DNA from 4 places in the Microbispora bryophytorum genome. Region 3 is predicted to be linked to each of the others. Evidence: riboswitches for the same ligand, from Rfam matches in the RefSeq annotation. Region 3 holds a riboswitch; each other region holds the start of a gene.
The links. Region 3 has a riboswitch for cyclic di-AMP ahead of ACGFIB_RS02180 (C40 family peptidase). Riboswitches for the same ligand answer to the same signal wherever they lie in the genome.
Positions count from the first base shown of each region.

Region 1: it holds a riboswitch for cyclic di-AMP, as region 3 does, so the genes downstream of both, ACGFIB_RS30290 (C40 family peptidase) here and ACGFIB_RS02180 (C40 family peptidase) in region 3, are expected to answer to the same signal.
Region 2: it holds a riboswitch for cyclic di-AMP, as region 3 does, so the genes downstream of both, ACGFIB_RS20960 (coiled-coil domain-containing protein) here and ACGFIB_RS02180 (C40 family peptidase) in region 3, are expected to answer to the same signal.
Region 4: it holds a riboswitch for cyclic di-AMP, as region 3 does, so the genes downstream of both, ACGFIB_RS18960 (CHAP domain-containing protein) here and ACGFIB_RS02180 (C40 family peptidase) in region 3, are expected to answer to the same signal.

Region 1 is NZ_JBICTF010000011.1:2,915-7,712, forward strand. Features, by position in the region: gene ACGFIB_RS30280 (RDD family protein) at 1-781, opposite strand, end outside; gene ACGFIB_RS30285 (amino-acid N-acetyltransferase) at 928-1,479, opposite strand; cyclic di-AMP (ydaO/yuaA leader) riboswitch at 1,855-2,023, shown strand; gene ACGFIB_RS30290 (C40 family peptidase) at 2,083-3,132, shown strand; gene ACGFIB_RS30295 (helix-turn-helix domain-containing protein) at 3,163-3,411, opposite strand; gene lysS (lysine--tRNA ligase) at 3,764-4,798, opposite strand, start outside.
Region 2 is NZ_JBICTF010000006.1:15,660-20,457, reverse strand. Features, by position in the region: gene ACGFIB_RS20970 (TetR/AcrR family transcriptional regulator) at 1-334, opposite strand, end outside; gene ACGFIB_RS20965 (hypothetical protein) at 367-723, opposite strand; gene ACGFIB_RS20960 (coiled-coil domain-containing protein) at 1,152-2,063, opposite strand; cyclic di-AMP (ydaO/yuaA leader) riboswitch at 2,098-2,236, opposite strand; gene galT (galactose-1-phosphate uridylyltransferase) at 2,307-3,365, opposite strand; gene ACGFIB_RS20950 (DeoR/GlpR family DNA-binding transcription regulator) at 3,459-4,274, opposite strand; gene ACGFIB_RS20945 (TIGR03086 family metal-binding protein) at 4,529-4,798, opposite strand, start outside.
Region 3 is NZ_JBICTF010000001.1:474,490-479,287, reverse strand. Features, by position in the region: gene ACGFIB_RS02190 (NYN domain-containing protein) at 1-339, shown strand, start outside; gene ACGFIB_RS02185 (C40 family peptidase) at 489-1,451, shown strand; cyclic di-AMP (ydaO/yuaA leader) riboswitch at 1,769-1,923, shown strand; gene ACGFIB_RS02180 (C40 family peptidase) at 1,998-2,570, shown strand; gene ACGFIB_RS02175 (hypothetical protein) at 2,770-3,735, shown strand; gene ACGFIB_RS02170 (glycosyltransferase family 4 protein) at 3,847-4,798, shown strand, end outside.
Region 4 is NZ_JBICTF010000005.1:333,071-337,868, forward strand. Features, by position in the region: gene ACGFIB_RS18945 (ATP-binding cassette domain-containing protein) at 1-128, shown strand, start outside; gene ACGFIB_RS18950 (DUF5990 family protein) at 221-679, opposite strand; gene ACGFIB_RS18955 (ArsR/SmtB family transcription factor) at 798-1,145, opposite strand; gene ACGFIB_RS18960 (CHAP domain-containing protein) at 1,259-1,933, opposite strand; cyclic di-AMP (ydaO/yuaA leader) riboswitch at 1,948-2,081, opposite strand; gene ACGFIB_RS18965 (sensor histidine kinase) at 2,264-3,469, opposite strand; gene ACGFIB_RS18970 (response regulator transcription factor) at 3,466-4,119, opposite strand; gene ACGFIB_RS18975 (hypothetical protein) at 4,280-4,798, shown strand, end outside.

The DNA.
Region 1 (4,798 bases), on a different contig from region 3:
CGTAGTCCTGAGGGGCGGCCTGCTGCCCGTAACCGGGCTGCTGGCCGTACTGCTGCTGGCCCTGCTGGCCCTGCTGGGCGCCATAGCCCTGCTGCGGGCCGGTCTGGCCATACCCCTGCTGCCCGTAGGCCTGCTGCTGGCCGTAGTCCTGAGGGGCGGCCTGCTGCCCGTAACCGGGCTGCTGGCCGTACTGCTGCTGACCCTGCTGACCCTGCTGGGCGCCATAGCCCTGCTGCGGGCCGGTCTGGCCATACCCCTGCTGCCCGTAGCCCTGCTGCTGACCGTAGTCCTGAGGACCGGTCTGCTGGCCGTACTGCTGCTGGGCCTGCTGGGCGCCGTAGCCCTGCTGGGCGCCGTAGCCCTGCTGGCCGTACCCCTGCTGCGGGGCGGTCTGGCCATAGCCCTGCTGACCCTGCTGGCCCTGCTGGGCGCCATAGCCCTGCTGGCCGTACTGCTGCTGGCCCTGCTGGGCGCCGTAGCCCTGCTGCTGGGCGGCCTCCTGGCCGTAGCCCTGCTGCGGGGCGGGCTGACCGTACCCCTGCTGGCCGTACTGCTGCTGGCCCTGCTGGGCGTAACCCTGCTGGCCGTAGCCGCCCTGGGCGGGGTCGTAGCCGGGCGGCTGCTGGGGACCCGTGTGCTGTCCCGAGTGGCGATTGCTCACGACCGTGACGTCGGGGTCATAGTCCTGGGGCTGTCTGTCCGTGCCGTACCCGGCGTTCGATGAGGGCGGTGGCGTTCCGTCCGACTCGTCCTGGGGGTACGGCGGCTGTCCGGTGCTCACCGTGTCACCTCGTTTCGAAGACGCATGCGCCGCACGTCCCTAGCACACGCTGATATTGCCAAAAGTAGCGACAGGTGTATCAACAGTCACCTTTGCAGCAGCCGACAACCATCGTCAAGATCAGCGATCAATGATCGACAAAGGGGTCAATGACGGTCGATGTGCAGCAACATCCGGGTGTTCCCCAGCGTGTTCGGCTTGACGTGCTCCAGGTCGAGAAACTCCGCGACGCCCTCGTCGTACGACGCGAGCAGTTCCGCGTACACCTCCGGGGAGACGGGGGTGCCCTGGATGGGCCTGAAGCCGTGCCTGGCGAAGAACTCCACCGCGAACGTGAGGCAGAAAACCCGCCGCACGCCGAGGTCCCTGGCGGTCTCGATGAGCGCGCCGACGATCCGGTGGCCGATGCCCCCGCCGCGCGCCGCGGGGTCCACCGCGACGGTCCTGATCTCGGCCAGGTCCTCCCACAGCACGTGCAGCGCGCCGCAGCCGACGACCTGCCCGCCCCTCTCGGCCACCCAGAACTCCTGGACGTCCTCGTACAGCGTGACCGTGCTCTTCTTGAGCAGGCGGGAACCCACACCCGAGTACGCGTCGACGAGGCGCCTGATCGCCCGGACGTCCGGCGTCCTGGCTCGGCGCACCGTCACGGCCGTGGCACTCGATCCACTGGATGTCTGCGCGGCGACCTGCTCCATGACCGGCCAGCCTAGCCGGAGCGCGGCCGATCCCACACGGTCGGCACGGAGCATCCCGAACGAATAACGGTCATTCCCAAACGCCATACCCGACATGAGGTTTGACGGTCCGTAGCCGCCAGGATACGGACGGATGCATGACCGCCGCCCGAGGTGCCATCCGGGTTCGTCCCAGTTTTTCCACCAGCCCAGACCACCCATCGAAACTCACAGATCACTCGAAACGCAGGTGAACAGGGACGTATCACTACCGATCCCGTGACCCGACCGTGATCATTTGGTTGTCAAACGTAGACGAGTTTCGGAGTTCTGGTTGAGCAAGAACTCGCGGTGCACTATCGTCCAGCGACGATGCCGGTCTTCGTGAGCGCTCATGGCGACCGGACGCCGAATCCTCGAAGCACCCAGTGCGAAGGGGAGCCGGGGACCCAACTGCAGGATCAGGATCGGTTCGATCCCGGATCGTCAAGGGGTGAATCCACAAGGTAGGGCTACTCCGGCCCGAACCCGTCAGCTAACCCGGTAGGCGCTCAGCAGTGCCCCGCCGTACGGCCCGTCGCGACGACGGGCCCGCCGCGGGGCACACGTGGGAGAGGAGCTCGGTTGCGCACGCGTGGAGGACGGCAGGCGGGCAGGCACGCTCGCGGCCGACAGTCCGGATCCGGCACGGCCGGTCCGGGTGCCATCCGCCGTCTGGCGTTCGTCGGCGTCGCGATCAGCGCGATCACGTTCGGCGCGCCGGTGGTCAGCGCCACCGCCGACCCCAAGCCGAGCCTCAAGGAACTCACGGCCCAGGTCGAGGACCTCTACACCGAGATCGAGACCCTCAGCGAGCAGTACAACGGCGAGCGCGTGCGCCTGAAGACGGCCGAGCGGTCCGCCGACCTCGCCAAGAAGAACCTCGCCAAGAGCGAGGCCGAGCTCGCGGTCCGCCGGCAGAAGGCGAGCGCCCTCGCGCAGCACTCCTACATGACCAACGGGCTCGGCAACGCGCTGGTGCTCATCGACAGCGACGCCGACCCCCGGCGATACCTGGACCAGGCCTCCACGACGTACGCGCTGGAGCTGCGGGAGAGCCAGGAGGTCGCCGAGGTCACCAAGGCCATGGACGCCGCCGCACGGGCCAGGGAGAGCGCCTCCGCCCGGCAGGCCGAGGTCAAGAAGCTCCTCAGCGGGCTGGACTCGCGACGCGACAAGATCACCAAGCTGATCAAGAAGACCGAGAGCAGCCTCTACCGGCAGGTCTCCCAGACGATCGGCAGCGAGACGCGCAGCAGGACGGCGTTCCCCATCATCGGCGACGGCAAGGCCGCCCAGGCGGCGCGCTGGGCTCTCGGGCAGCAGCTCAAGCCGTACGTGTGGGGCGCCGAGGGCCCCGGCTCCTTCGACTGCTCCGGCCTGGTCATGGCGGCCTACCAGTCCGTCGGCATCAGCCTGCCCCACTACACCGGCAACCAGTGGACGGCCGGCACGCACATCCCCCGTGACCAGCTCCGCCCCGGCGACCTGGTGTTCTTCTACTCCGACCTGCACCACGTCGGCATCTACATCGGCAACGGCTACATGATCCACGCGCCGCGCACGGGAGACGTCGTCCACATCGCGAAGATCGCCGGACGGCCGTTCGCGGGAGCGGTGCGCGTCGCCGACTGAGCCCCCCTCGGCGGCCTGCCGTCGAGAAGGTCAGATGAGGCGGCGGCGTGCCGCCCAGGCGACGGCCTCGATCGCGGTCGCGACGCCGATCCGGTCGCAGATGCACCGCAGCCGGCGCCGCACGGTGCGCCCGCTGACGTCGAGACTGCGGCCCACCCGGTCGGCGGTCACACCCTTGGCCAGCTCCGCGAGGAGAAGCAGATCCTCTTCGGTGAGACCGGCACGCTCAAGGTCCGAGGCGCGACTGTCACCTCGGTAGACGACCTCGGGAATACTCATCGTCCGCCCTCCCCCACGACGATGCTTTCGTCGGCCCACCCTTCAGGGAAGGTAAACGCCTCCACTGAAGGTCGTCAAGGTTCGGAGTGAGAGCACCGGTCGCACACCTCCCGGGCCGCCTCGACAATCCTCCACGTGGAATTCGGCCCAGCGCCGCGCCAGCGGGCCCATGCCGCACCTGGAGACGTACGCGCTCGGCTGGGGCGTGGCGGGCGCCGACGGGCCCGGCTCCGGGACGTCGCGAAGCCGGCTGAGGCCGGACGGCCATGCCGTCCGGCCCGTTCGCGCGCCGGAGATGGGACGCCGCAGATCGGGACTGACCGATCAGACGCGAGCGATCAGGTCTGACCGATCAGGCGTGACCGATCAGCTCGCGCACCCGGTCGCGGCCCACGGCCAGCAGCAGCGTGGGCAGCCGCGGGCCGGTGTCGCTGCCGACGAGCAGCCGGTAGAGCAGGGCGAAGAAGGCGCGCTGCGCGGCCTTCAGCTCCGGCGTGGCCGCCTTCGCGTCCATGTCGAGCCCGGCCTGCACCTTCGGCACGCCGTACACGAGGGTGGTCAGCCCGTCGAGCGACCAGTGCTCGCCGAGGCCCTCCGCCAGCAGGCGCAGCGACTCGCGGTCCTGCGTGCCGAGCGTGTCGAGCAGTTCCTTGTCGGGCGTCTCGCGCACCTGCGTGCGCTCCTCCGCGGGCACGTACGTGTTCACCCAGTGCTGGGCGCGGTCGAGCCGCGGCCGCAACTCGTCCAGCCCGCCGATCTCCGGGTCGAACGCGCGCAGGATGCGCAGCGTCTGCTCCTCGTGCCCGGTGGCGATGTCCACGACCGAGGCGAGCGTCCGGTAGGGCAGCCGCCGCGGCGTCTCCGGCAGGACCCGGGAGGCCGTGCTCGACGCGCGGCGGTAGGCCGACTGGTCGGCCGGCAGCGCCGTGCCGTCCTGTACCTTCCTGGTCAGCGTGTCCCACTCGTCGTACATCCGCTGGATCTCCTGGTCGAAGGAGACCTTGAACGACTGGTTGGGACGGCGGCGGGCGTACAGCCAGCGCAGCAGCGCGGGCTCCATGATCGACAAAGCGTCGGCCGGGGTCGGCACGCCGCCCTTGGAGCTGCTCATCTTGGCCATGCCGCTGATGCCGACGAAGGCGTACATCGGCCCGATCGGCTGCGGGGCGCCGAACACCTCACGGACGATCTGGCCGCCGACGACGAACGACGAGCCCGGCGAGCTGTGGTCCACGCCCGACGGCTCGAAGACCACGCCCTCGTAGGCCCAGCGCATCGGCCAGTCGACCTTCCACACCAGCTTGCCGCGGGTGTGCTCGGACAGCAGGACGGTCTCGCTGTGGCCGCACACGCAGGTGTACGACATCGCGGTGGTCTCGTCGTCGTA
Region 2 (4,798 bases), on a different contig from region 3:
CCTCGAAGAACGCCGCCGCGAGGCCGCGGTCGCGGGCGAGACGATCGAGCAGATCCGGCACATAGTCGGCGAATCCGCGGTAGGCGTCGTCGGCGGCGAGAGCGGCCAGCGTACGGTCCTCCAGCGAGCGGAAGTTCTCCCGCGCTATCGCGAGCACCAGCTCCTCCTTGCTGGGGAAGCTGCGGTAGACCGTCGCCCGCCCGACCCCAGCCCGCTCGGCCACCTGGGGCACCGTGACGTCAAGGCCGTGCTCTGCGAACAGTTCGCGGGCTGCCGCGACGACCCGCTCGTGGTTGCGCAGCGCGTCCGCGCGCCGGGGCACGTTCACCGTCATGGTCGGATGGGTTCGGGCATCTCGGGTTCCTTTCAGCGGACGTCGAAGCCGGCCTCGTCCACCTGGCGGAAGCGACCGTCCTCGGCCAATGTCGCGAAAAAGTAGATCTCCCGGTTGATGATCGTCCCGTCGGTCAAGGTCATCGTGTAGCGGTGCCGCTCGGCATAGCGCGAACCGTCGTACAACTCGTCGAGCACGGTCACCGTACCCTCAACGACTCGACTGCGGATGCCGGCGACCATGTCCGCGAACCCGGCGCGGTCTAGCACACGTCCGTCGCCGCGGTGGATGTAGTCGGGGGCGTAGTACTTGTCCAGAGCCTCGTGAAGGTCAAGTCGAGGCTCGAACGCCACGTCGCGGATGGCGTCACTGATGCGTGCAAATGTCACGAGCAAACCCTCTCATCTATCCGGACCTCTGTGTCCGGTTAACCTTCATCGTACCGGACACGCAAGTCCGGTACGGATCGATGCTCGCGACACCACGCGAGCATGACGCGTCCTTCCCGGGGCGGTCCCGGTACCGCACGAACGGGACCGGGAGGGTCATTCGTTGACGGCGGTGGTGGTACCGGCGCGGCCACCAGTTCGGCGAACGGGTCGATGCGGATGGTGGCCTGTCGCACGCGGTCGCCGGTGGCGCCACTCGCGAGGCTCCCGTACTTGCGGACGTAGGCGTCGTCGACGCGCGCAAGGTCAGAAGCTCAACAGTCAAGGCATCACCAGGCCCCTACGTTCACGCCGAAGGCCGCGCCTGACCTGTGAGAACGCCTATGCCACTGATGCGGATACCACATCAGACGGAATAGGCACGCCTTCTAGTACATCGAGATGTGTACGTGGTCGTAGTGGTTGGCGGTGATTCCGCCGCGATCGGACATGGTCCGCCAGCCCGGACGGCCGAGGTTGTAGATGCGCTGCTGCCAGATCACGTACATCACGCCCAGTTTCGGCCCGTTCTTGATGGCCCAGGCGGCCAGGCTGTCGCCGAGCGCCTTCATCTCGGGTGAGGGCATGGCGCCGCCCGAGCTCATCATGAAATCGCATGCGCGCCCGAGGGGGTGCTCGCCGCTGTTCTCCGCGCGGTAGCAGCCGATCGGGAACCGCAGGGCGAAGTGCTGCCCGACCTCGGTGCGCATGAACTGCATCCGGGGCGTGATGTTGTCGGAGCCACTGGGCAGTTCCGGCGCCCACGACCCGCCCGCGCGCTTTCCCGGCGCGATCGGGATCAGCGCGTCGAGCTTGTCCTTGATCTCGTCGATGAGATCCTCGGCGTCCTCGCGCTGTCCGGCGACCTCGGCCGCCTGCGTCTTCAGGTGTCCGGTCAGCGTCTTGGCGGCGTCCGCGGCCTGCTGCCGTTCGCCGCGGACCTGGTCGAAGCGCGCGAGCCTGGCGGCCTGTTCCTCTTTGAGCTGGTAGTTCAGGGCCGCAGTGTTCATGTCGGGCAGCACCATCGCGCTCTCGGTCTGATAGCGCAGCCCGGCGAGTTGCCGTACGGCGTCGCTGGCGGCTTCGTAGTCGGCCTCGGCCTTGGCCAGCCGGCCGCGTGCCGCCTTCTCCTCCACGCGGGCCTTGGCGAGGGCGACGCGTTTGGCGTTGTAGTCGCCGATCAGCCGGTCGACCTTCTTCCGCAGGTCCGACAGCTCCTGCTTGAGCTGCTTCTCCGTCGGCTTGGGGTCGGCGGCGCCGGGCGCGGCCGTGCCGAACACGAGGACGGCGGAGGCGAGCACGCCGACAGCCAGGGGGAACGCGCGGGGCAGAGCCCACTCCTCTCCATCTGCCGACCGGGTTAGCTGACGGGTTCGGGCTGGAGAAGCCCGGGCAGGCTACTGCCTTGACCCCAGGTGCGTGATTGGGTCCCCGGCTCCCGGGCAGGGCGCCCGGGATTAGGCGTACCGGTTGTGACGGCCGGTGTCAGGGATACTAGTGGTAAAGAAACCGTGGCTGCCACCAAAGTCGCAACCAACCGGAGATCAAGCCGTTATCGCCTCTCGAAGCATCCGGGCGGCCTCCTCGGGCAGCACATCGTTGACGAACGCGCCCATGGCCGACTCCGATCCGGCCAGATACTTCAGCTTGTCCGGCGCGCGCCGGATCGTGAAAAGCTGCAGGTGAAGGTAGGCGAGGTCGCGCCGGTAGGTGACCGGGGCCTGGTGCCAGGCCGCGACGTACGGCATGACGACGCCGAACAGCCCGTCGAGGCGGCGCAGCACCTCGGTGTAGAGCGGCGCGAAGGCGGCCCGTTCCTCCGGGGACAGCGCAGGGATGTCGGGCACCTGACGGTGCGGGTAGACGTGCACCTCGAACGGGTAGCGCGCGGCGGCCGGGACGAAGGCCGTCCAGTGCTCGTTGGCGGCCACCACCCGGGGGCCCTTCCGCTCGGCGGCCAGGACGTCCGCGAACAGGTTGCCGCCCTGATGGCGGCCGGCGGCGTCCAGCATCTGCCGCGTACGCGGCGTGACGTACGGATAGGCGTAGATCTGTCCGTGGGGGTGCGGCAGCGTGATGCCGATCTCGGCGCCGCGGTTCTCGAAGCAGAAGACCTGCTCCACACCGGGCAGCGAGGACAGCTCGGCCGTGCGGTCGGCCCACGCCTCGACGACCAGCTCGGCCTGCTCGTCGCTGAGCGAGCTGAACGACGCGTTGTGGTCGGAGGTGAAGCAGACGACCTCACAGCGCCCGATCCCCGGCCGCACCTCGCTCAGCCCGCCCACCTGCTCGTACGCACCGGTGTTGAAGCTGAACGACGGGAAGCGGTTCTCGAACACCGCCACTTCGTAGGGCGAGGGGATCTCCGAGCCGGGATGGCCCGGGCAGAGCGGGCACTCGTCGGCGGACGGCAAGTGGGTGCGCGTCTGGCGGTGCCGGGCCACGGCCACCCACTCGTCCATCAGGGGGTCGTAGCGCAGTTCGGAGGCGAGCGGGCGCGGCGGCAGGTCCCGGGGGTCGATGGCGCTGTGGTCGGCGTCGTCGCGCCGGTCGAAGTAGATCAGCTCACGGCCGTCGGCGAGATGGGTGATGGTGCGCTTCACAGAGCGGTCTCCAGTTTCACGGTGCGGTGTCCCGGGTCGCGGCGGGCTTCGAGACGTCCGGGGGCGCAGCGGGCTCGCTCCAGAGGTCCGGCGTCACAGTGCGGTCTCCAGCGGGGTCTCCAGCTCGGTCTCCCCGGAGGGATCGGCGAGGAGGAGCTCGCCGGCGTGCTCCGACAGCGCGGTGCGCGCCTCCTCCGGCAGGCCGACGTCGCTCACGACCACGCCGGCCTCATCGAGGGCGGCGATCGTGCTGATGCCGATCGTCCCCCACTTGGTGTGATCGGCCAGGACCACGAGCTGCTGGGCGGCCGCGACGAGGGCGCGGTCGGTCTCCGCCTCCAGCAGGTTCGGCGTGGTGTAACCGGCCCGGACGCTCATGCCGTGCACGCCGAGCATGAGCGTGTCGACGTTCAGGGAGCGGACGGCCGCCACGGCTACCGGGCCGACCAACGCGTCGGAGGGCGTACGCACGCCTCCCACCAGCACCACGGTCTGGTCGGGCCGTCCCGCCCGGTGGAAGACGTCGGCCACCTGAACGGAGTTGGTGATGACGGTCAGCTCGGGCACGTCCACCAGGTGATGGGCCAGTGTCCAGGTCGTGGTCCCGGCCGACAGGGCGACGGAGCTGCCGGGCCGTACGAGCATGGCGGCCCGGCGGGCGATGGCCTCCTTCTCGGCCTGCTGCCGCACGGACTTCGCCGCGAAGCCCGGCTCCTCCGTCGAGCCGGCGCCGGTGGCGGTCGCCCCGCCGTGCACCTTGACGATCAGGCCGCGCTCCGCGAGGACCTCAAGGTCGCGGCGAATGGTCATGTCCGAGACCCCGAGGTCGCGTACGAGCTGCGCGACGCGCACCCCGCCGGTTCTGCGTACCCTCTCCAGGATCGCCTGCTGCCGTTGCTGGGCCAGCATTCACCACTCCTGTCAACAGATTCAAACAAATTATGCCCCACGAACGTGGAGACGTGTTGAGTTGGGGGTCTGCCCCTTGCCGCTCGGGGTCCGGGGGAGGACAGTGGGCGAAAGCCGTACTCGACGGAAGGCGGTCGTGATGGGCAGGCGCGCACGCAAGTCGAAGGCACGCAAGAAGAAGAAGGCCAACCACGGCAGGCGGCCCACAGGGCGTTAGCCCTGCGAGGACCGTGCGGCGGTCCCCGGGGCAGGACCTATGGGTTCCTGCCCCAGGCGGTGAGCAAGTGAGTCTGCTGGTCGGCGCCGGCCGGGACGCCCCGCTCATCCCCGATCACCCCCGCCTCGCGGTAGTCCTCCCGCGCCTTCTCGAACCATTCCGAGCAGGAGGCGACGAGCTCGGGGTCGAGCCGTTCCGGCCCGCCGATGGCACGTGCCAGGTCCCAGGTGTGGATCAGCGCGTCCGCGAACAGCTCGGTGATGTACTCCTCGCCCGGTACGTCGCCGAAGGACAGGTGGGTCACGCT
Region 3 (4,798 bases):
ACCGGTTACCCGTCGCTGACCCTCGCCGACCAGCGGGCCCGGTTGCTGACCGGGCTCGGCGGGCTCGCCGTGCAGACGCGGGCGGAGGTGACGTGCGTGTTCGACGGCGCCGAGCTGAACGGGCCCGTCCAGGTGTCCGCGCCGCGCGGGGTGCGGGTGATGTTCAGCGCGCCGGGGGAGATCGCCGACGACCTCATCCGCACGCTGGTGCGGGCGGAGCCGCCGGGGCGGGCCATCGCCGTGGCCTCCTCCGACCGGGAGGTGGCCGAGTCGGTGCGCCGCATGGGCGCCCGGCCGGTGCCCTCGCTCCTGTTGCTGCGCCGCCTCGGCCGGGGCTGAAACGCCGTACGCGCGCTCCGGACCCGCGCCGTCACGAGGAGTGATGACTGTCGCGAATACCTGCGAATAGGTTGAAGCTTCAAGATCGCCTAGATAGAGTCGCGCCGCAGGTTTCGTCGATCTAAGAGGTTCATCCTCAAGGGGGCTCAGTGCGAGGGCGTGTGCCGGTGGCCGCCGGTCTGGCCGCCGTGATCCTGCTTACGCCGGTGACGGGCGCGCAGGCGGATCCGAAGCCCACGGTCGCGCAGGCCAAGGCGAAGCTGAGCAAGCTCAACGAGCAGGCCGACAAGCTCGTCGACCGCTACAACGCGGCCAACGAGAAGTGGAAGAAGTCGCGGCAGAAGTACCTCGCGATCAACGACGACTACAAGAAGCAGAACACCCGGGTCGAGGCGCTGCGCTCCGGGTTGGTCTCGATGGCCGTCAGCAGCTACCAGGTCGGCGATATGGGCTCGTGGGGCGGTGTCTTCTACAGCTCCAACCCCGACGCCATGCTCAGCGGCCTCGCCACGCTCAACCACATGTCGGCCGAGCGGGCCGGGCGGCTCAGGGAGTACGAGGGCGCCATCAAGGACCTCAAGGACCGCCGCGACCAGAGCAAGGTGGTCTACAAGGAGGCCACCGACGTCAGGGGCGAGCTCGCCGGCGAGAAGGAGAAGGTCGACAAGCTCGTCCGGGAGCAGATGAAGCTCCTGCGCTCGCTCGGGACGTTCAACCCCGGCAACCCCAACAGCGCCGGCGTCGTCTACACCGGGCCGGCGTCCGGCAACGCGCTGTCGGCCCTCCAGTTCGCCTACAAGCAGGTCGGCAAGCCCTACCGTTACGGGGGCACCGGACCGGCCTCCTGGGACTGCTCGGGGCTCGTGCAGGCCGCGTGGGCGGCGGCGGGCGTGACGCTGCCCCGGACCAGCTACGAACAGTGGGCCTGGGGCGCGAGCCGCAGGGTCTCGCTGGACGAGCTCCAGCCGGGCGACCTGCTCTGGCACGCCGGGTACGGGCACGTCGGCATCTACGCCGGCGACGGCAAGGTCGTCCACGCTCCGCAGACCGGCGATGTTGTGAAGATTGTCTCACTCGCCGAGTATCACGCGATCGGAGCCGTGCGCCCCTGAGGGGCTCGACCGGCTCTGTGATCTCTGTGCCTTTTGGGGCTTCTGTGACCCGATTTAGCCGGTGTTGTGGAGATTGTGAGCAGAGTCACAATTAGCGGTTTGCTGTGCGGGGTACGCTGCGCTTTCTTCTCGGCGGCCTTCGTTATCTGATCTTTATCCGGCGGGAGGACTTTGCCGAATGCGGCGGGTCCTGGGTAGCTTCTGGGCCGCGGCGAGCACGCCTCGCCGCGGCGCACCCGGTCCGGCCGGCCGGGTCGCGCAGTCATCCACCGTCATCGGCGCCCTTCATCACCCTCCCCTTCGCGGGATCCTCCGGCGCCGGTGGCCTGCCGAGTCCGTGCAGTCAGGAGGCACGGAGCCGGGGAACCATCGACCTTCACGCGAAGGTCCGGGGTGAATCGGCGCATCGCGCGCCGTAGGGCGACTTCCCCGCCCGAACCCGTCAGCTAACCCGGTAGGCGTGAGCGGAAGACCCGAGGAGAGATCCTGTCTACCACCCCCGCTAGTCTGTCCCGTCTTGCCCGAATTGCCCTTGGTGGTGCTGCTTTGACGGCATCCGTAGGGGCCGCCGGAGTACATCCGGCGGCGGCCGACACGGTGACGGTCACAGTCGTCAAGACGGCCCCAGCCAAGAAGACGGCTACGAAGACGGGCACCGAGAAGAGCGCGGACGCCGCCGCCCGCAAGGCCGCCGCGAAGAAGCGGCAGACCAAGAAGACCACCGCCAAGCGGAAGATCAGCAGGGCCTCGCTCCAGCGGGCCAAGGGCCTGCGCGCGGTGAAGGTCGCGGAAAAGCAGATCGGCGACCCCTACCGCTACGGAGCGACGGGACCGGGCGCGTTCGACTGCTCGGGCCTGGTCCAGTACGCCTGGCGCAGGGCTGGCGTACGGCTGCCGCGCACGACGTGGTCCATTCGCGGCGCGGTCAGGAAGAAGGTGTCCTGGGGTCACTTCGAGCCCGGTGACCTGATCTTCACCAGCGGCGGCGGCCACGTCGGCATGTACGTCGGGCACGGCAAGATGATCCACGCTCCGCACACCGGCACCCGGGTGCGGATCGACAAGCTGGACGCCTATCGGAGGAGCACCTTCGTGGGTGCCGTCCGTCCGGGCGTCTGACGGGCACCGGTCACCAGCCCCCTCGACCGGCGCCGTCCTCGCGGCCCCGTCCACCTCGCCGAGGTGGACGGGGCCGTGGCACGTGCCGGTTAGCATGCACGGCGTGACTGCCACGAGCGGCGTGCCCGTGCCCGTGCCTGTGCCTGTGCCTGTGCCTGTGCCCGTGCCTGTGCCCGTGCCCATGCCTGTGGGCGTGCCCGTGCCCGTGCCTGTGGGCGTGCCGAGCGTGCGCGCCGCGGCCGGTCGGCGCCGGCCCGAAGTTCCGCCCCGCGGGGTCCTTCCCCGCCGCCGGATCGCGGCCGTGGCCGCCGCGCTGGCCGCGCTGCTCGCCGGGTCCGCCGCCGCGGCCCCGCCCGACCCGCTGCTCGCCCCGCGGCTGGACGCCCGGGCCGCCGTGCGGGAGCGACCGGGCATGTGGATCGGCGCCTCCGTCGCCCGCGGCGAGCGCGCCGTCGTCGTGGGGTCGCCCCGGCGGTTGGTCGCCGAGATCGCGGCGCTGGCCGATCGCGCGGGCCGCACGGTCACGAGGGTCTGGGGCGGGTACGGCGGCGCGGTGGTCCTCGTGCCGCGCACCGAGGAGCAGGCCGCCGTGCTGGCCGCGCCGGCGAAGGTGGACGATCTGGCGGCCGTCGCCACCGGCGGCCGCGTGATCGTGCAGCCGGCGGCGTTCGCCCGCCTGTCCGCGACCGGCCGCATGGTCGTCGTGACCCATGAGCTGACGCACGTCGCGACCGCCGGCCCCCCGACGGTGCCGATGTGGCTCAAGGAAGGCTTCGCCGACTACGTGGGCTATCTGGACAGCGGACTGCCGGTCCGCACGATCGCCGCCGAACTCGCCGCCGACGTCGCCGCCGACGGGGCCACCGACGAGGCCGCCGACGGGACCGCGGACGGGGCCGCCGACGGGACCGCCGGGAGGGCGGCGCTGAACGCCCTGCCAGGGCCCGCCGACTTCGCCGCCAGACCCGCGCAGGCGTACGAGGAGGCGTGGCTCGCCTGCCGCTACATCGCGGCCCGGTTCGGTGAGCGGAGGCTGGTCGCCCTCTACCGCGCCACGCTGCGCGAGGGGATCGGCCCGGCGCTGCGGGAGGTTCTCGGGCTGACCGCCGACGGCCTGACCCGCGAATGGCGGTCGTACGCCCGCGAGCGGCTCGCCCGGCCCTGACCTCCGTGAGGGCGCCTGATTCCGTGAGGTGCGGGCACGACCACGGCTGCGACAATGCGTTCTCGGGCGGCGCGGGCGGACCGCGCGACCATGCCGGCAGCGGGGGTGAGGATGACGAAGCGGACGCTGATCGTCACGAACGACTTCCCGCCCAGACCGGGCGGCATCCAGGCGTTCGTGCACGGCCTCGCCTCGCGCAGGCCGCCCGGCTCCGTGGTCGTGTACGCCCCGCGCTGGAAGGGGTGCGAGGAGTTCGACGCGCGCCAGCCGTACGAGGTGGTCCGTCATCCCTCCTCGCTGATGCTGCCGACGCGCTCGGTGGCGAAGAGGGCGGCGGCGCTGGTCGAGGACGGCGCCACCGTCGTCTTCGGGGCGGCGGCGCCGCTGGGGCTGCTCGCTCCCGTCCTGCGCGCCGCGGGTGCGGGCCGGATCGTCATGCTCACCCACGGGCACGAGGCGTCCTGGGCCCGCCTGCCGGGCGCGCGCGCCCTGCTGCGCCGCATCGGCGCGGGGGCCGACGTCGTGACCTACCTCGGCGACTACACCCGTCGCCGGATCGCGCGGGTCGTCTCCGCCTCCAGGCTCGTACGGCTCGCGCCCGGCGTGGACACCGCCGTCTTCCGCCCGGGGGCGGGCGGGGACCGGGTCCGCGCGTCCCTGGGCCTGGACGATCGGCCGGTGGTCGTGTGCGTCTCCCGGCTGGTGCCGCGCAAGGGCCAGGACGTGCTGCTGCGGGCCTGGCCGCTCGTCCTGCGGCGGGTTCCCGGCGCGGTCCTGCTCCTGGTCGGCGGTGGCCCCTCGCGGCGGACGCTGGAGCGGACGGCCGCCCGGGCCGGGCTGCGCGGCTCGGTGGTCGTCACCGGGTCCGTCCCCTGGGCGTCCCTCCCGGCCTACTACGACGCGGGTGACGTGTTCGCCATGCCGTGCCGCAGCAGGCTCGGGGGGCTCGACGTCGAGGGTCTCGGCATCGTCTACCTGGAGGCGTCGGCCACCGGACTGCCGGTGGTCGCGGGCTCCTCCGGCGGCGCCCCCGACGCCGTACGGCACGGAGAGACGGGCCTGG
Region 4 (4,798 bases), on a different contig from region 3:
TCATCGATCTGGGTCCCGGCGCCGGTCACGACGGCGGCCGGATCGTCTTCGAAGGCACGCCGGCCGACCTCGTCGCCGCCCGCTCCACCCTCACCGGCCAGCACCTCGCGGCCTACGTCGGCGCCTGACCCGGGCCGTCGAGGTCTCCGGTGTTCAGGTTCTTCTTGGTCCAAAGGTCCTCCACCGGAGACCTCACTGCCTGTCGGGGCACGGCACGCCGTCAGACGGTGGGGGCGGACCATTCCACCAGCGGCGGGCGCACCGCCGCGCACAGCGGCTGACCGCGAGAATCGGTCAGCCCCAGCCGGGCCACCAGCAGGTCGTTGCCCACTGCGGCGTCCATCACGGCCCCGGGGATGCCGTCGAACGACAGCTTCGCCCGCCGGAACATCGCGAACACCCCGGCGTCATCGACAGTGCCCCACGACAGGTACACAAACCGGGCGCCCGGCCTGCCCTGCACACATGGGCCCCGGAGATCCCATCCGGTCTCCCTGCGGGCCGCGGTCACCTTCAGCTTCCAAACCGCCGAGGAAGCGTCTCCCGCATGCAGGTCGAGCAGTTCGTCACGGCGGCCGCGCCGCTGCACGCCGACATGGATGTTGCGGTAGCCGGGGAAATCGGGTGTCTGCCCGCATTCCCGCCCTGGCAGGTTGGATGCCTCGATACGGATCAGCACACCAGCATCATTCCCCAGGCTCCGTGCGGCAGGCGGGGAACACTCCGGTGCCGAGCCAGGGGGAGGAGGACGCCGAATGCGAGCGGCGAGTGCCCGGCACGGGTCAGGTGGCGCGCGATCACGGACGGGCGTCGTCCTGCAGGCGGCGCTCCCGCTTCCCGCGGGCGAGTTCGGTGCCCAGGGCGTCCAGGCGCTGGTTCCAGAAGCGGCGGAAGTGGTCGAGCCAGGTGTCGACTTCGCGCAGCGGCGCGAGGTCGACGGTGTACAGGCGCCGGGTGCCCTCGGCCCGGACCGTCGCGAAGCCGCTCTCCCTCAGCACGCGCAGGTGCTGTGACACCCCGGGCTGGGAGATCCCGAACTCCTCCTGCACGATGGAGCCGATCTCCCCGGCGGAGCGCTCGCCCTCGGCGAGCAGTTCCAGGATCCGGCGGCGCACCGGATCGCCGAGGACGTCGAACGCGTGCATGCCGCCAGGCTCGCAGCTCACGACCGCACAGGTCAATGTGATCAAGGCCCGGCGCCCTCGGCGGGGACGCCCGAAGCGCGCCGGGATCACCGGCGCGCTTCGGGCGTCGCCTGTCAGGAGGAGGCGGAGGTGTCCCCGGGATACACCGGGTAGCCGTATCCGGCCACCTGCCAGGTAGGACGGGTACGGGCCTCGACGGCGCCGCCGTCGCCGGTGTTGCCCTCGATCGTCTGGATAGTGCCGTCGTCGTTGTCCTTGACGACGAACCCCACGTGCTCGATGTCGTCGATGTCCTTGCTGCCGTTCCAGTTGAAGAACACCACCGCGCCCGGCTTGGGGGTGTGGCCCCAGCGGCCGTGTTCGGCGAACCAGCGTGCGTGCTCCACGGTGTAGGCGTCGGAGCCCATGACCGGAGCGATGCCGAGCTGCTGTCCCACCCACGAGACGAACATGTCGCACCAGGCCGCGTTGAGGTAGCCCTTCAGTGTGCCGCCGTCGCGGGCGAGGGTCTCGCGGGCGCGGGGCGTGGACATGTACCACTCCTGGAACTTGGTCCCGCCGCCCTTGGCGTTCTCACTGATCCCGATCTGGCTCCTGGCCAGGGTCAGCACGTCGGCCGCGCTGATCCTGGGCAGCGTGGAGGCGATCTCGGACGTGGACTTCGCGACCGCCGGGCCCTTGCCGGTGGCCGGGTTGTCCGCGTGCGCGGCCGGTGAGGCGATCAGCACGGCCGAGGCGAGGACCCCGCCCGCGAGGGCAGCGCGAAGACAGGTGTTGACGACGTGCATGGTGGGGCGTACTCCCTTGCTTCCATGCCGCCTACCGGGTTAGCTGACGGGTTCGGGCTGGAAGTCGCCCTACGGCACGTATGCCGATTCACCCCAGGAGAGGTGGGTCCCCGGCTCCGCGCGGACGCGGACTCGGCGGCCGGGCGACCGGCCGGGATCGGCCGGTCGCGTCGGTCTGAGGAGGGCTTCTTGACCATTGAGATGAGCAAGTGCCCCCGAGTTGCCTAAAACGTAATAGACCAGGTCAAACCGGTCAAGTTAGAACAACCCAGATTTTACCGGGCAGTAGGCAGCAGACCTCGCACTTGGGGGTAAAGGGCCCGCCGGTGATCACCGGCGGCAGGAGGATCCGGGCTGACCGGGCAGTCGTACGGTCACCGCCAGGCCGCCCTCCGGCCGGGCGAGCGCCTCCACCTCGCCGCCGTGCGCCACGGCGATGGCCCGGACGATGGACAGGCCCAGCCCCGACCCCCGGGCGGAGCGGACGCGGTCGCCGCCGAGCCGGCGGAACGGCTCGAACAGGTCGTCCACCTCGTACGGCGGGACCAGGGGCCCGGTGTTCTCCACCGTCACGCTCACCCCGGCCTCCTCCTCCCGCAACCGGACCCAGACCTCCCCGTCCCGCACGTTGTACTTGATCGCGTTTTCCAGCAGGTTGACCAGGCAGCGTTCGAGGAACAGCGGGTCGCCGTGCGCGACCGCCGGGCTCAGGTCCTCGTGGACGACCACCTTCCTGCGGCGCGGCTGCAGGTCGATCTGCTCCATCGCCGTACGGACGACCTGCCGCAGGTCGACCGGCTTGCGGGCCGTCGGCTCCTGCTCCGACTGCGCCAGCATGAGCAGGCCCTCGATCAGCCGCTCGTACCTCGCGTTGGTGCCGAGCAGCGCGCGGGCCAGCGCCTTGAGGTCCTCCGACGCCGCCGGTTCCTCCAGCGACACCTCCAGGACCGTACGGTTGACCGCCAGCGGGGTGCGCAGCTCGTGGGAGGCGTTGGCGATGAACCGGCGCTGCGCGTCGAACACGCGGTGCAGCCGGTCGAGCATCGCGTCGAAGGTGTCGGCGAGCCGCTTGATCTCGTCCTGCGGCCCGCGCAGCCCGATCCGCTCGTGCAGCGTGCTCTCCGACAGCCGCTGCGCGGTCTCGGTCACCCGGTCCAGCGGGCGCAGCGCGCGGTCGGCCACCAGGTAGCCCAGCACCACCGCGACGGCCCCCACCAGGATCATGACGATCATCGACGACCTGAGCACGTCGCTCAGCGCGTCGGCCGCCCCCTGCTCGACGTTGGTGCGCACCCGCTGCGCGAGCACGTCGCTGTCGGGCAACTTGCCCCCCAGCACGGCACCGCCGTTGACACTGGGGGCACCGGTCACCTTCGACGCCACCGCCACCACGAACCGCTGGTTGAGCGCCCGCGCGGTCAGCAGCTGGGTGAACCACAGCAGCACCGACCCCGCCAGGAAGAACAGCCCGCCGTACAGCAGGGTGAGCCGCATGCGCAGGCCGAGCCTGCGCCACGAGGACAGGACGCGGGTCACAGCCGATACCCCCGGCCCGGCACGTTCTCGATCACCGCGGGCTCGCCCAGCTTGCGGCGCAGCGAGGTGATCGTGACGCGCAGCACGCCCGTGCCGGCGTCGGCGTGCTCGTCCCACACGTTCGCGCGCAGCAGGGCCGAGGTCACCAGCCCTCCGCCGGCGCGCATGAGCTCGTGCAGCACGTCGAACTCCTTGCGGCCCAGCGCCACCTGCCGCCCGTCGCGCAGCACCGTACGGCGGGCGGGGTCGAGCCGGATCCCGGCCCGCTCCAGCACAGGCCGCACCGCCCGGGGCGAGCGCCGGGCCAGCGCCCGGATCCGAGCCACCAGCTCGGCGAACGCGAACGGCTTGACCAGGTAGTCGTCGGCGCCCAGGGACAGGCCCCCGACCCGGTCACGCACCCGCCCGGCCGCCGTCAGCATGAGGATGCGGCTCGCCCCGCGGGCCGTGACCAGCTCCCGGCACACCTCGTCGCCGTGCACCTCGGGCAGGTCGCGGTCGAGCACGACCACGTCGTAGTCGACGTAGGCGGCCAGCTCAAGCGCCTCCTGACCGTCGTAGGCCACGTCCACCGCGATCGCGTGCAGCCGCAGCCCCCGTGCCAGGGCCTCGGCCAGCTGTTCCTCGTCCTCGACCACGAGCACCCGCATCCCCACCAACCTCCCACTCGGCTCCGAGAGTGGCGCAGGCGGTGTTAGCCGCGGATAAGCCGGGCTCGCTTATCCGCGTTTAGCACCGCCTCCGCTGAAGTTGGGCCCCGTCCCGGGCGGACGCCCCGGACGAGAAGGAGCGACAGAGGAGGAACGACCCATGCGCTTACGACCCATGCGCTTACGACCAGTACGGGCCCTGGGCCCGGCACTGGGGCTCACCGTGGGGCTCGCACTGGCACTGGCCGGCTGCGGCGCGGCGCCCGCGGACGACGGGATCGCCAGCGCTGGCGGCGCCACGTCAGGCGGCGGCGCCACGGCGGGACCGTCGGCGTCGGCCCCGGTGGACCGCCAGGAGGCCCAGCTCAAGTTCGCCCAGTGCATGCGCGAGCACGGCGTGGACATCCCCGACCCCGGCCCGGACGGCCGCGTCCGCATCATCGGCAAGAAGGGCGACCAGGCCTCAATGGAGAAGGCCATGCAGGCCTGCCGGCACTTCATGAAGGACGCGGTCGGCGACAAGCTCGGCGGCGACGACCCCCAGGCGCGCGACCGGATGGTGAAGTTCGCCCAGTGCATGCGCGAGCACGGCATCGACATGCCCGACCCGGCCCCCGGCCAGGGCATCCAGGTCAAGATCAAGCGGGGCCAGGAGAAGGCGATGGAGGAGGCGCAGAAG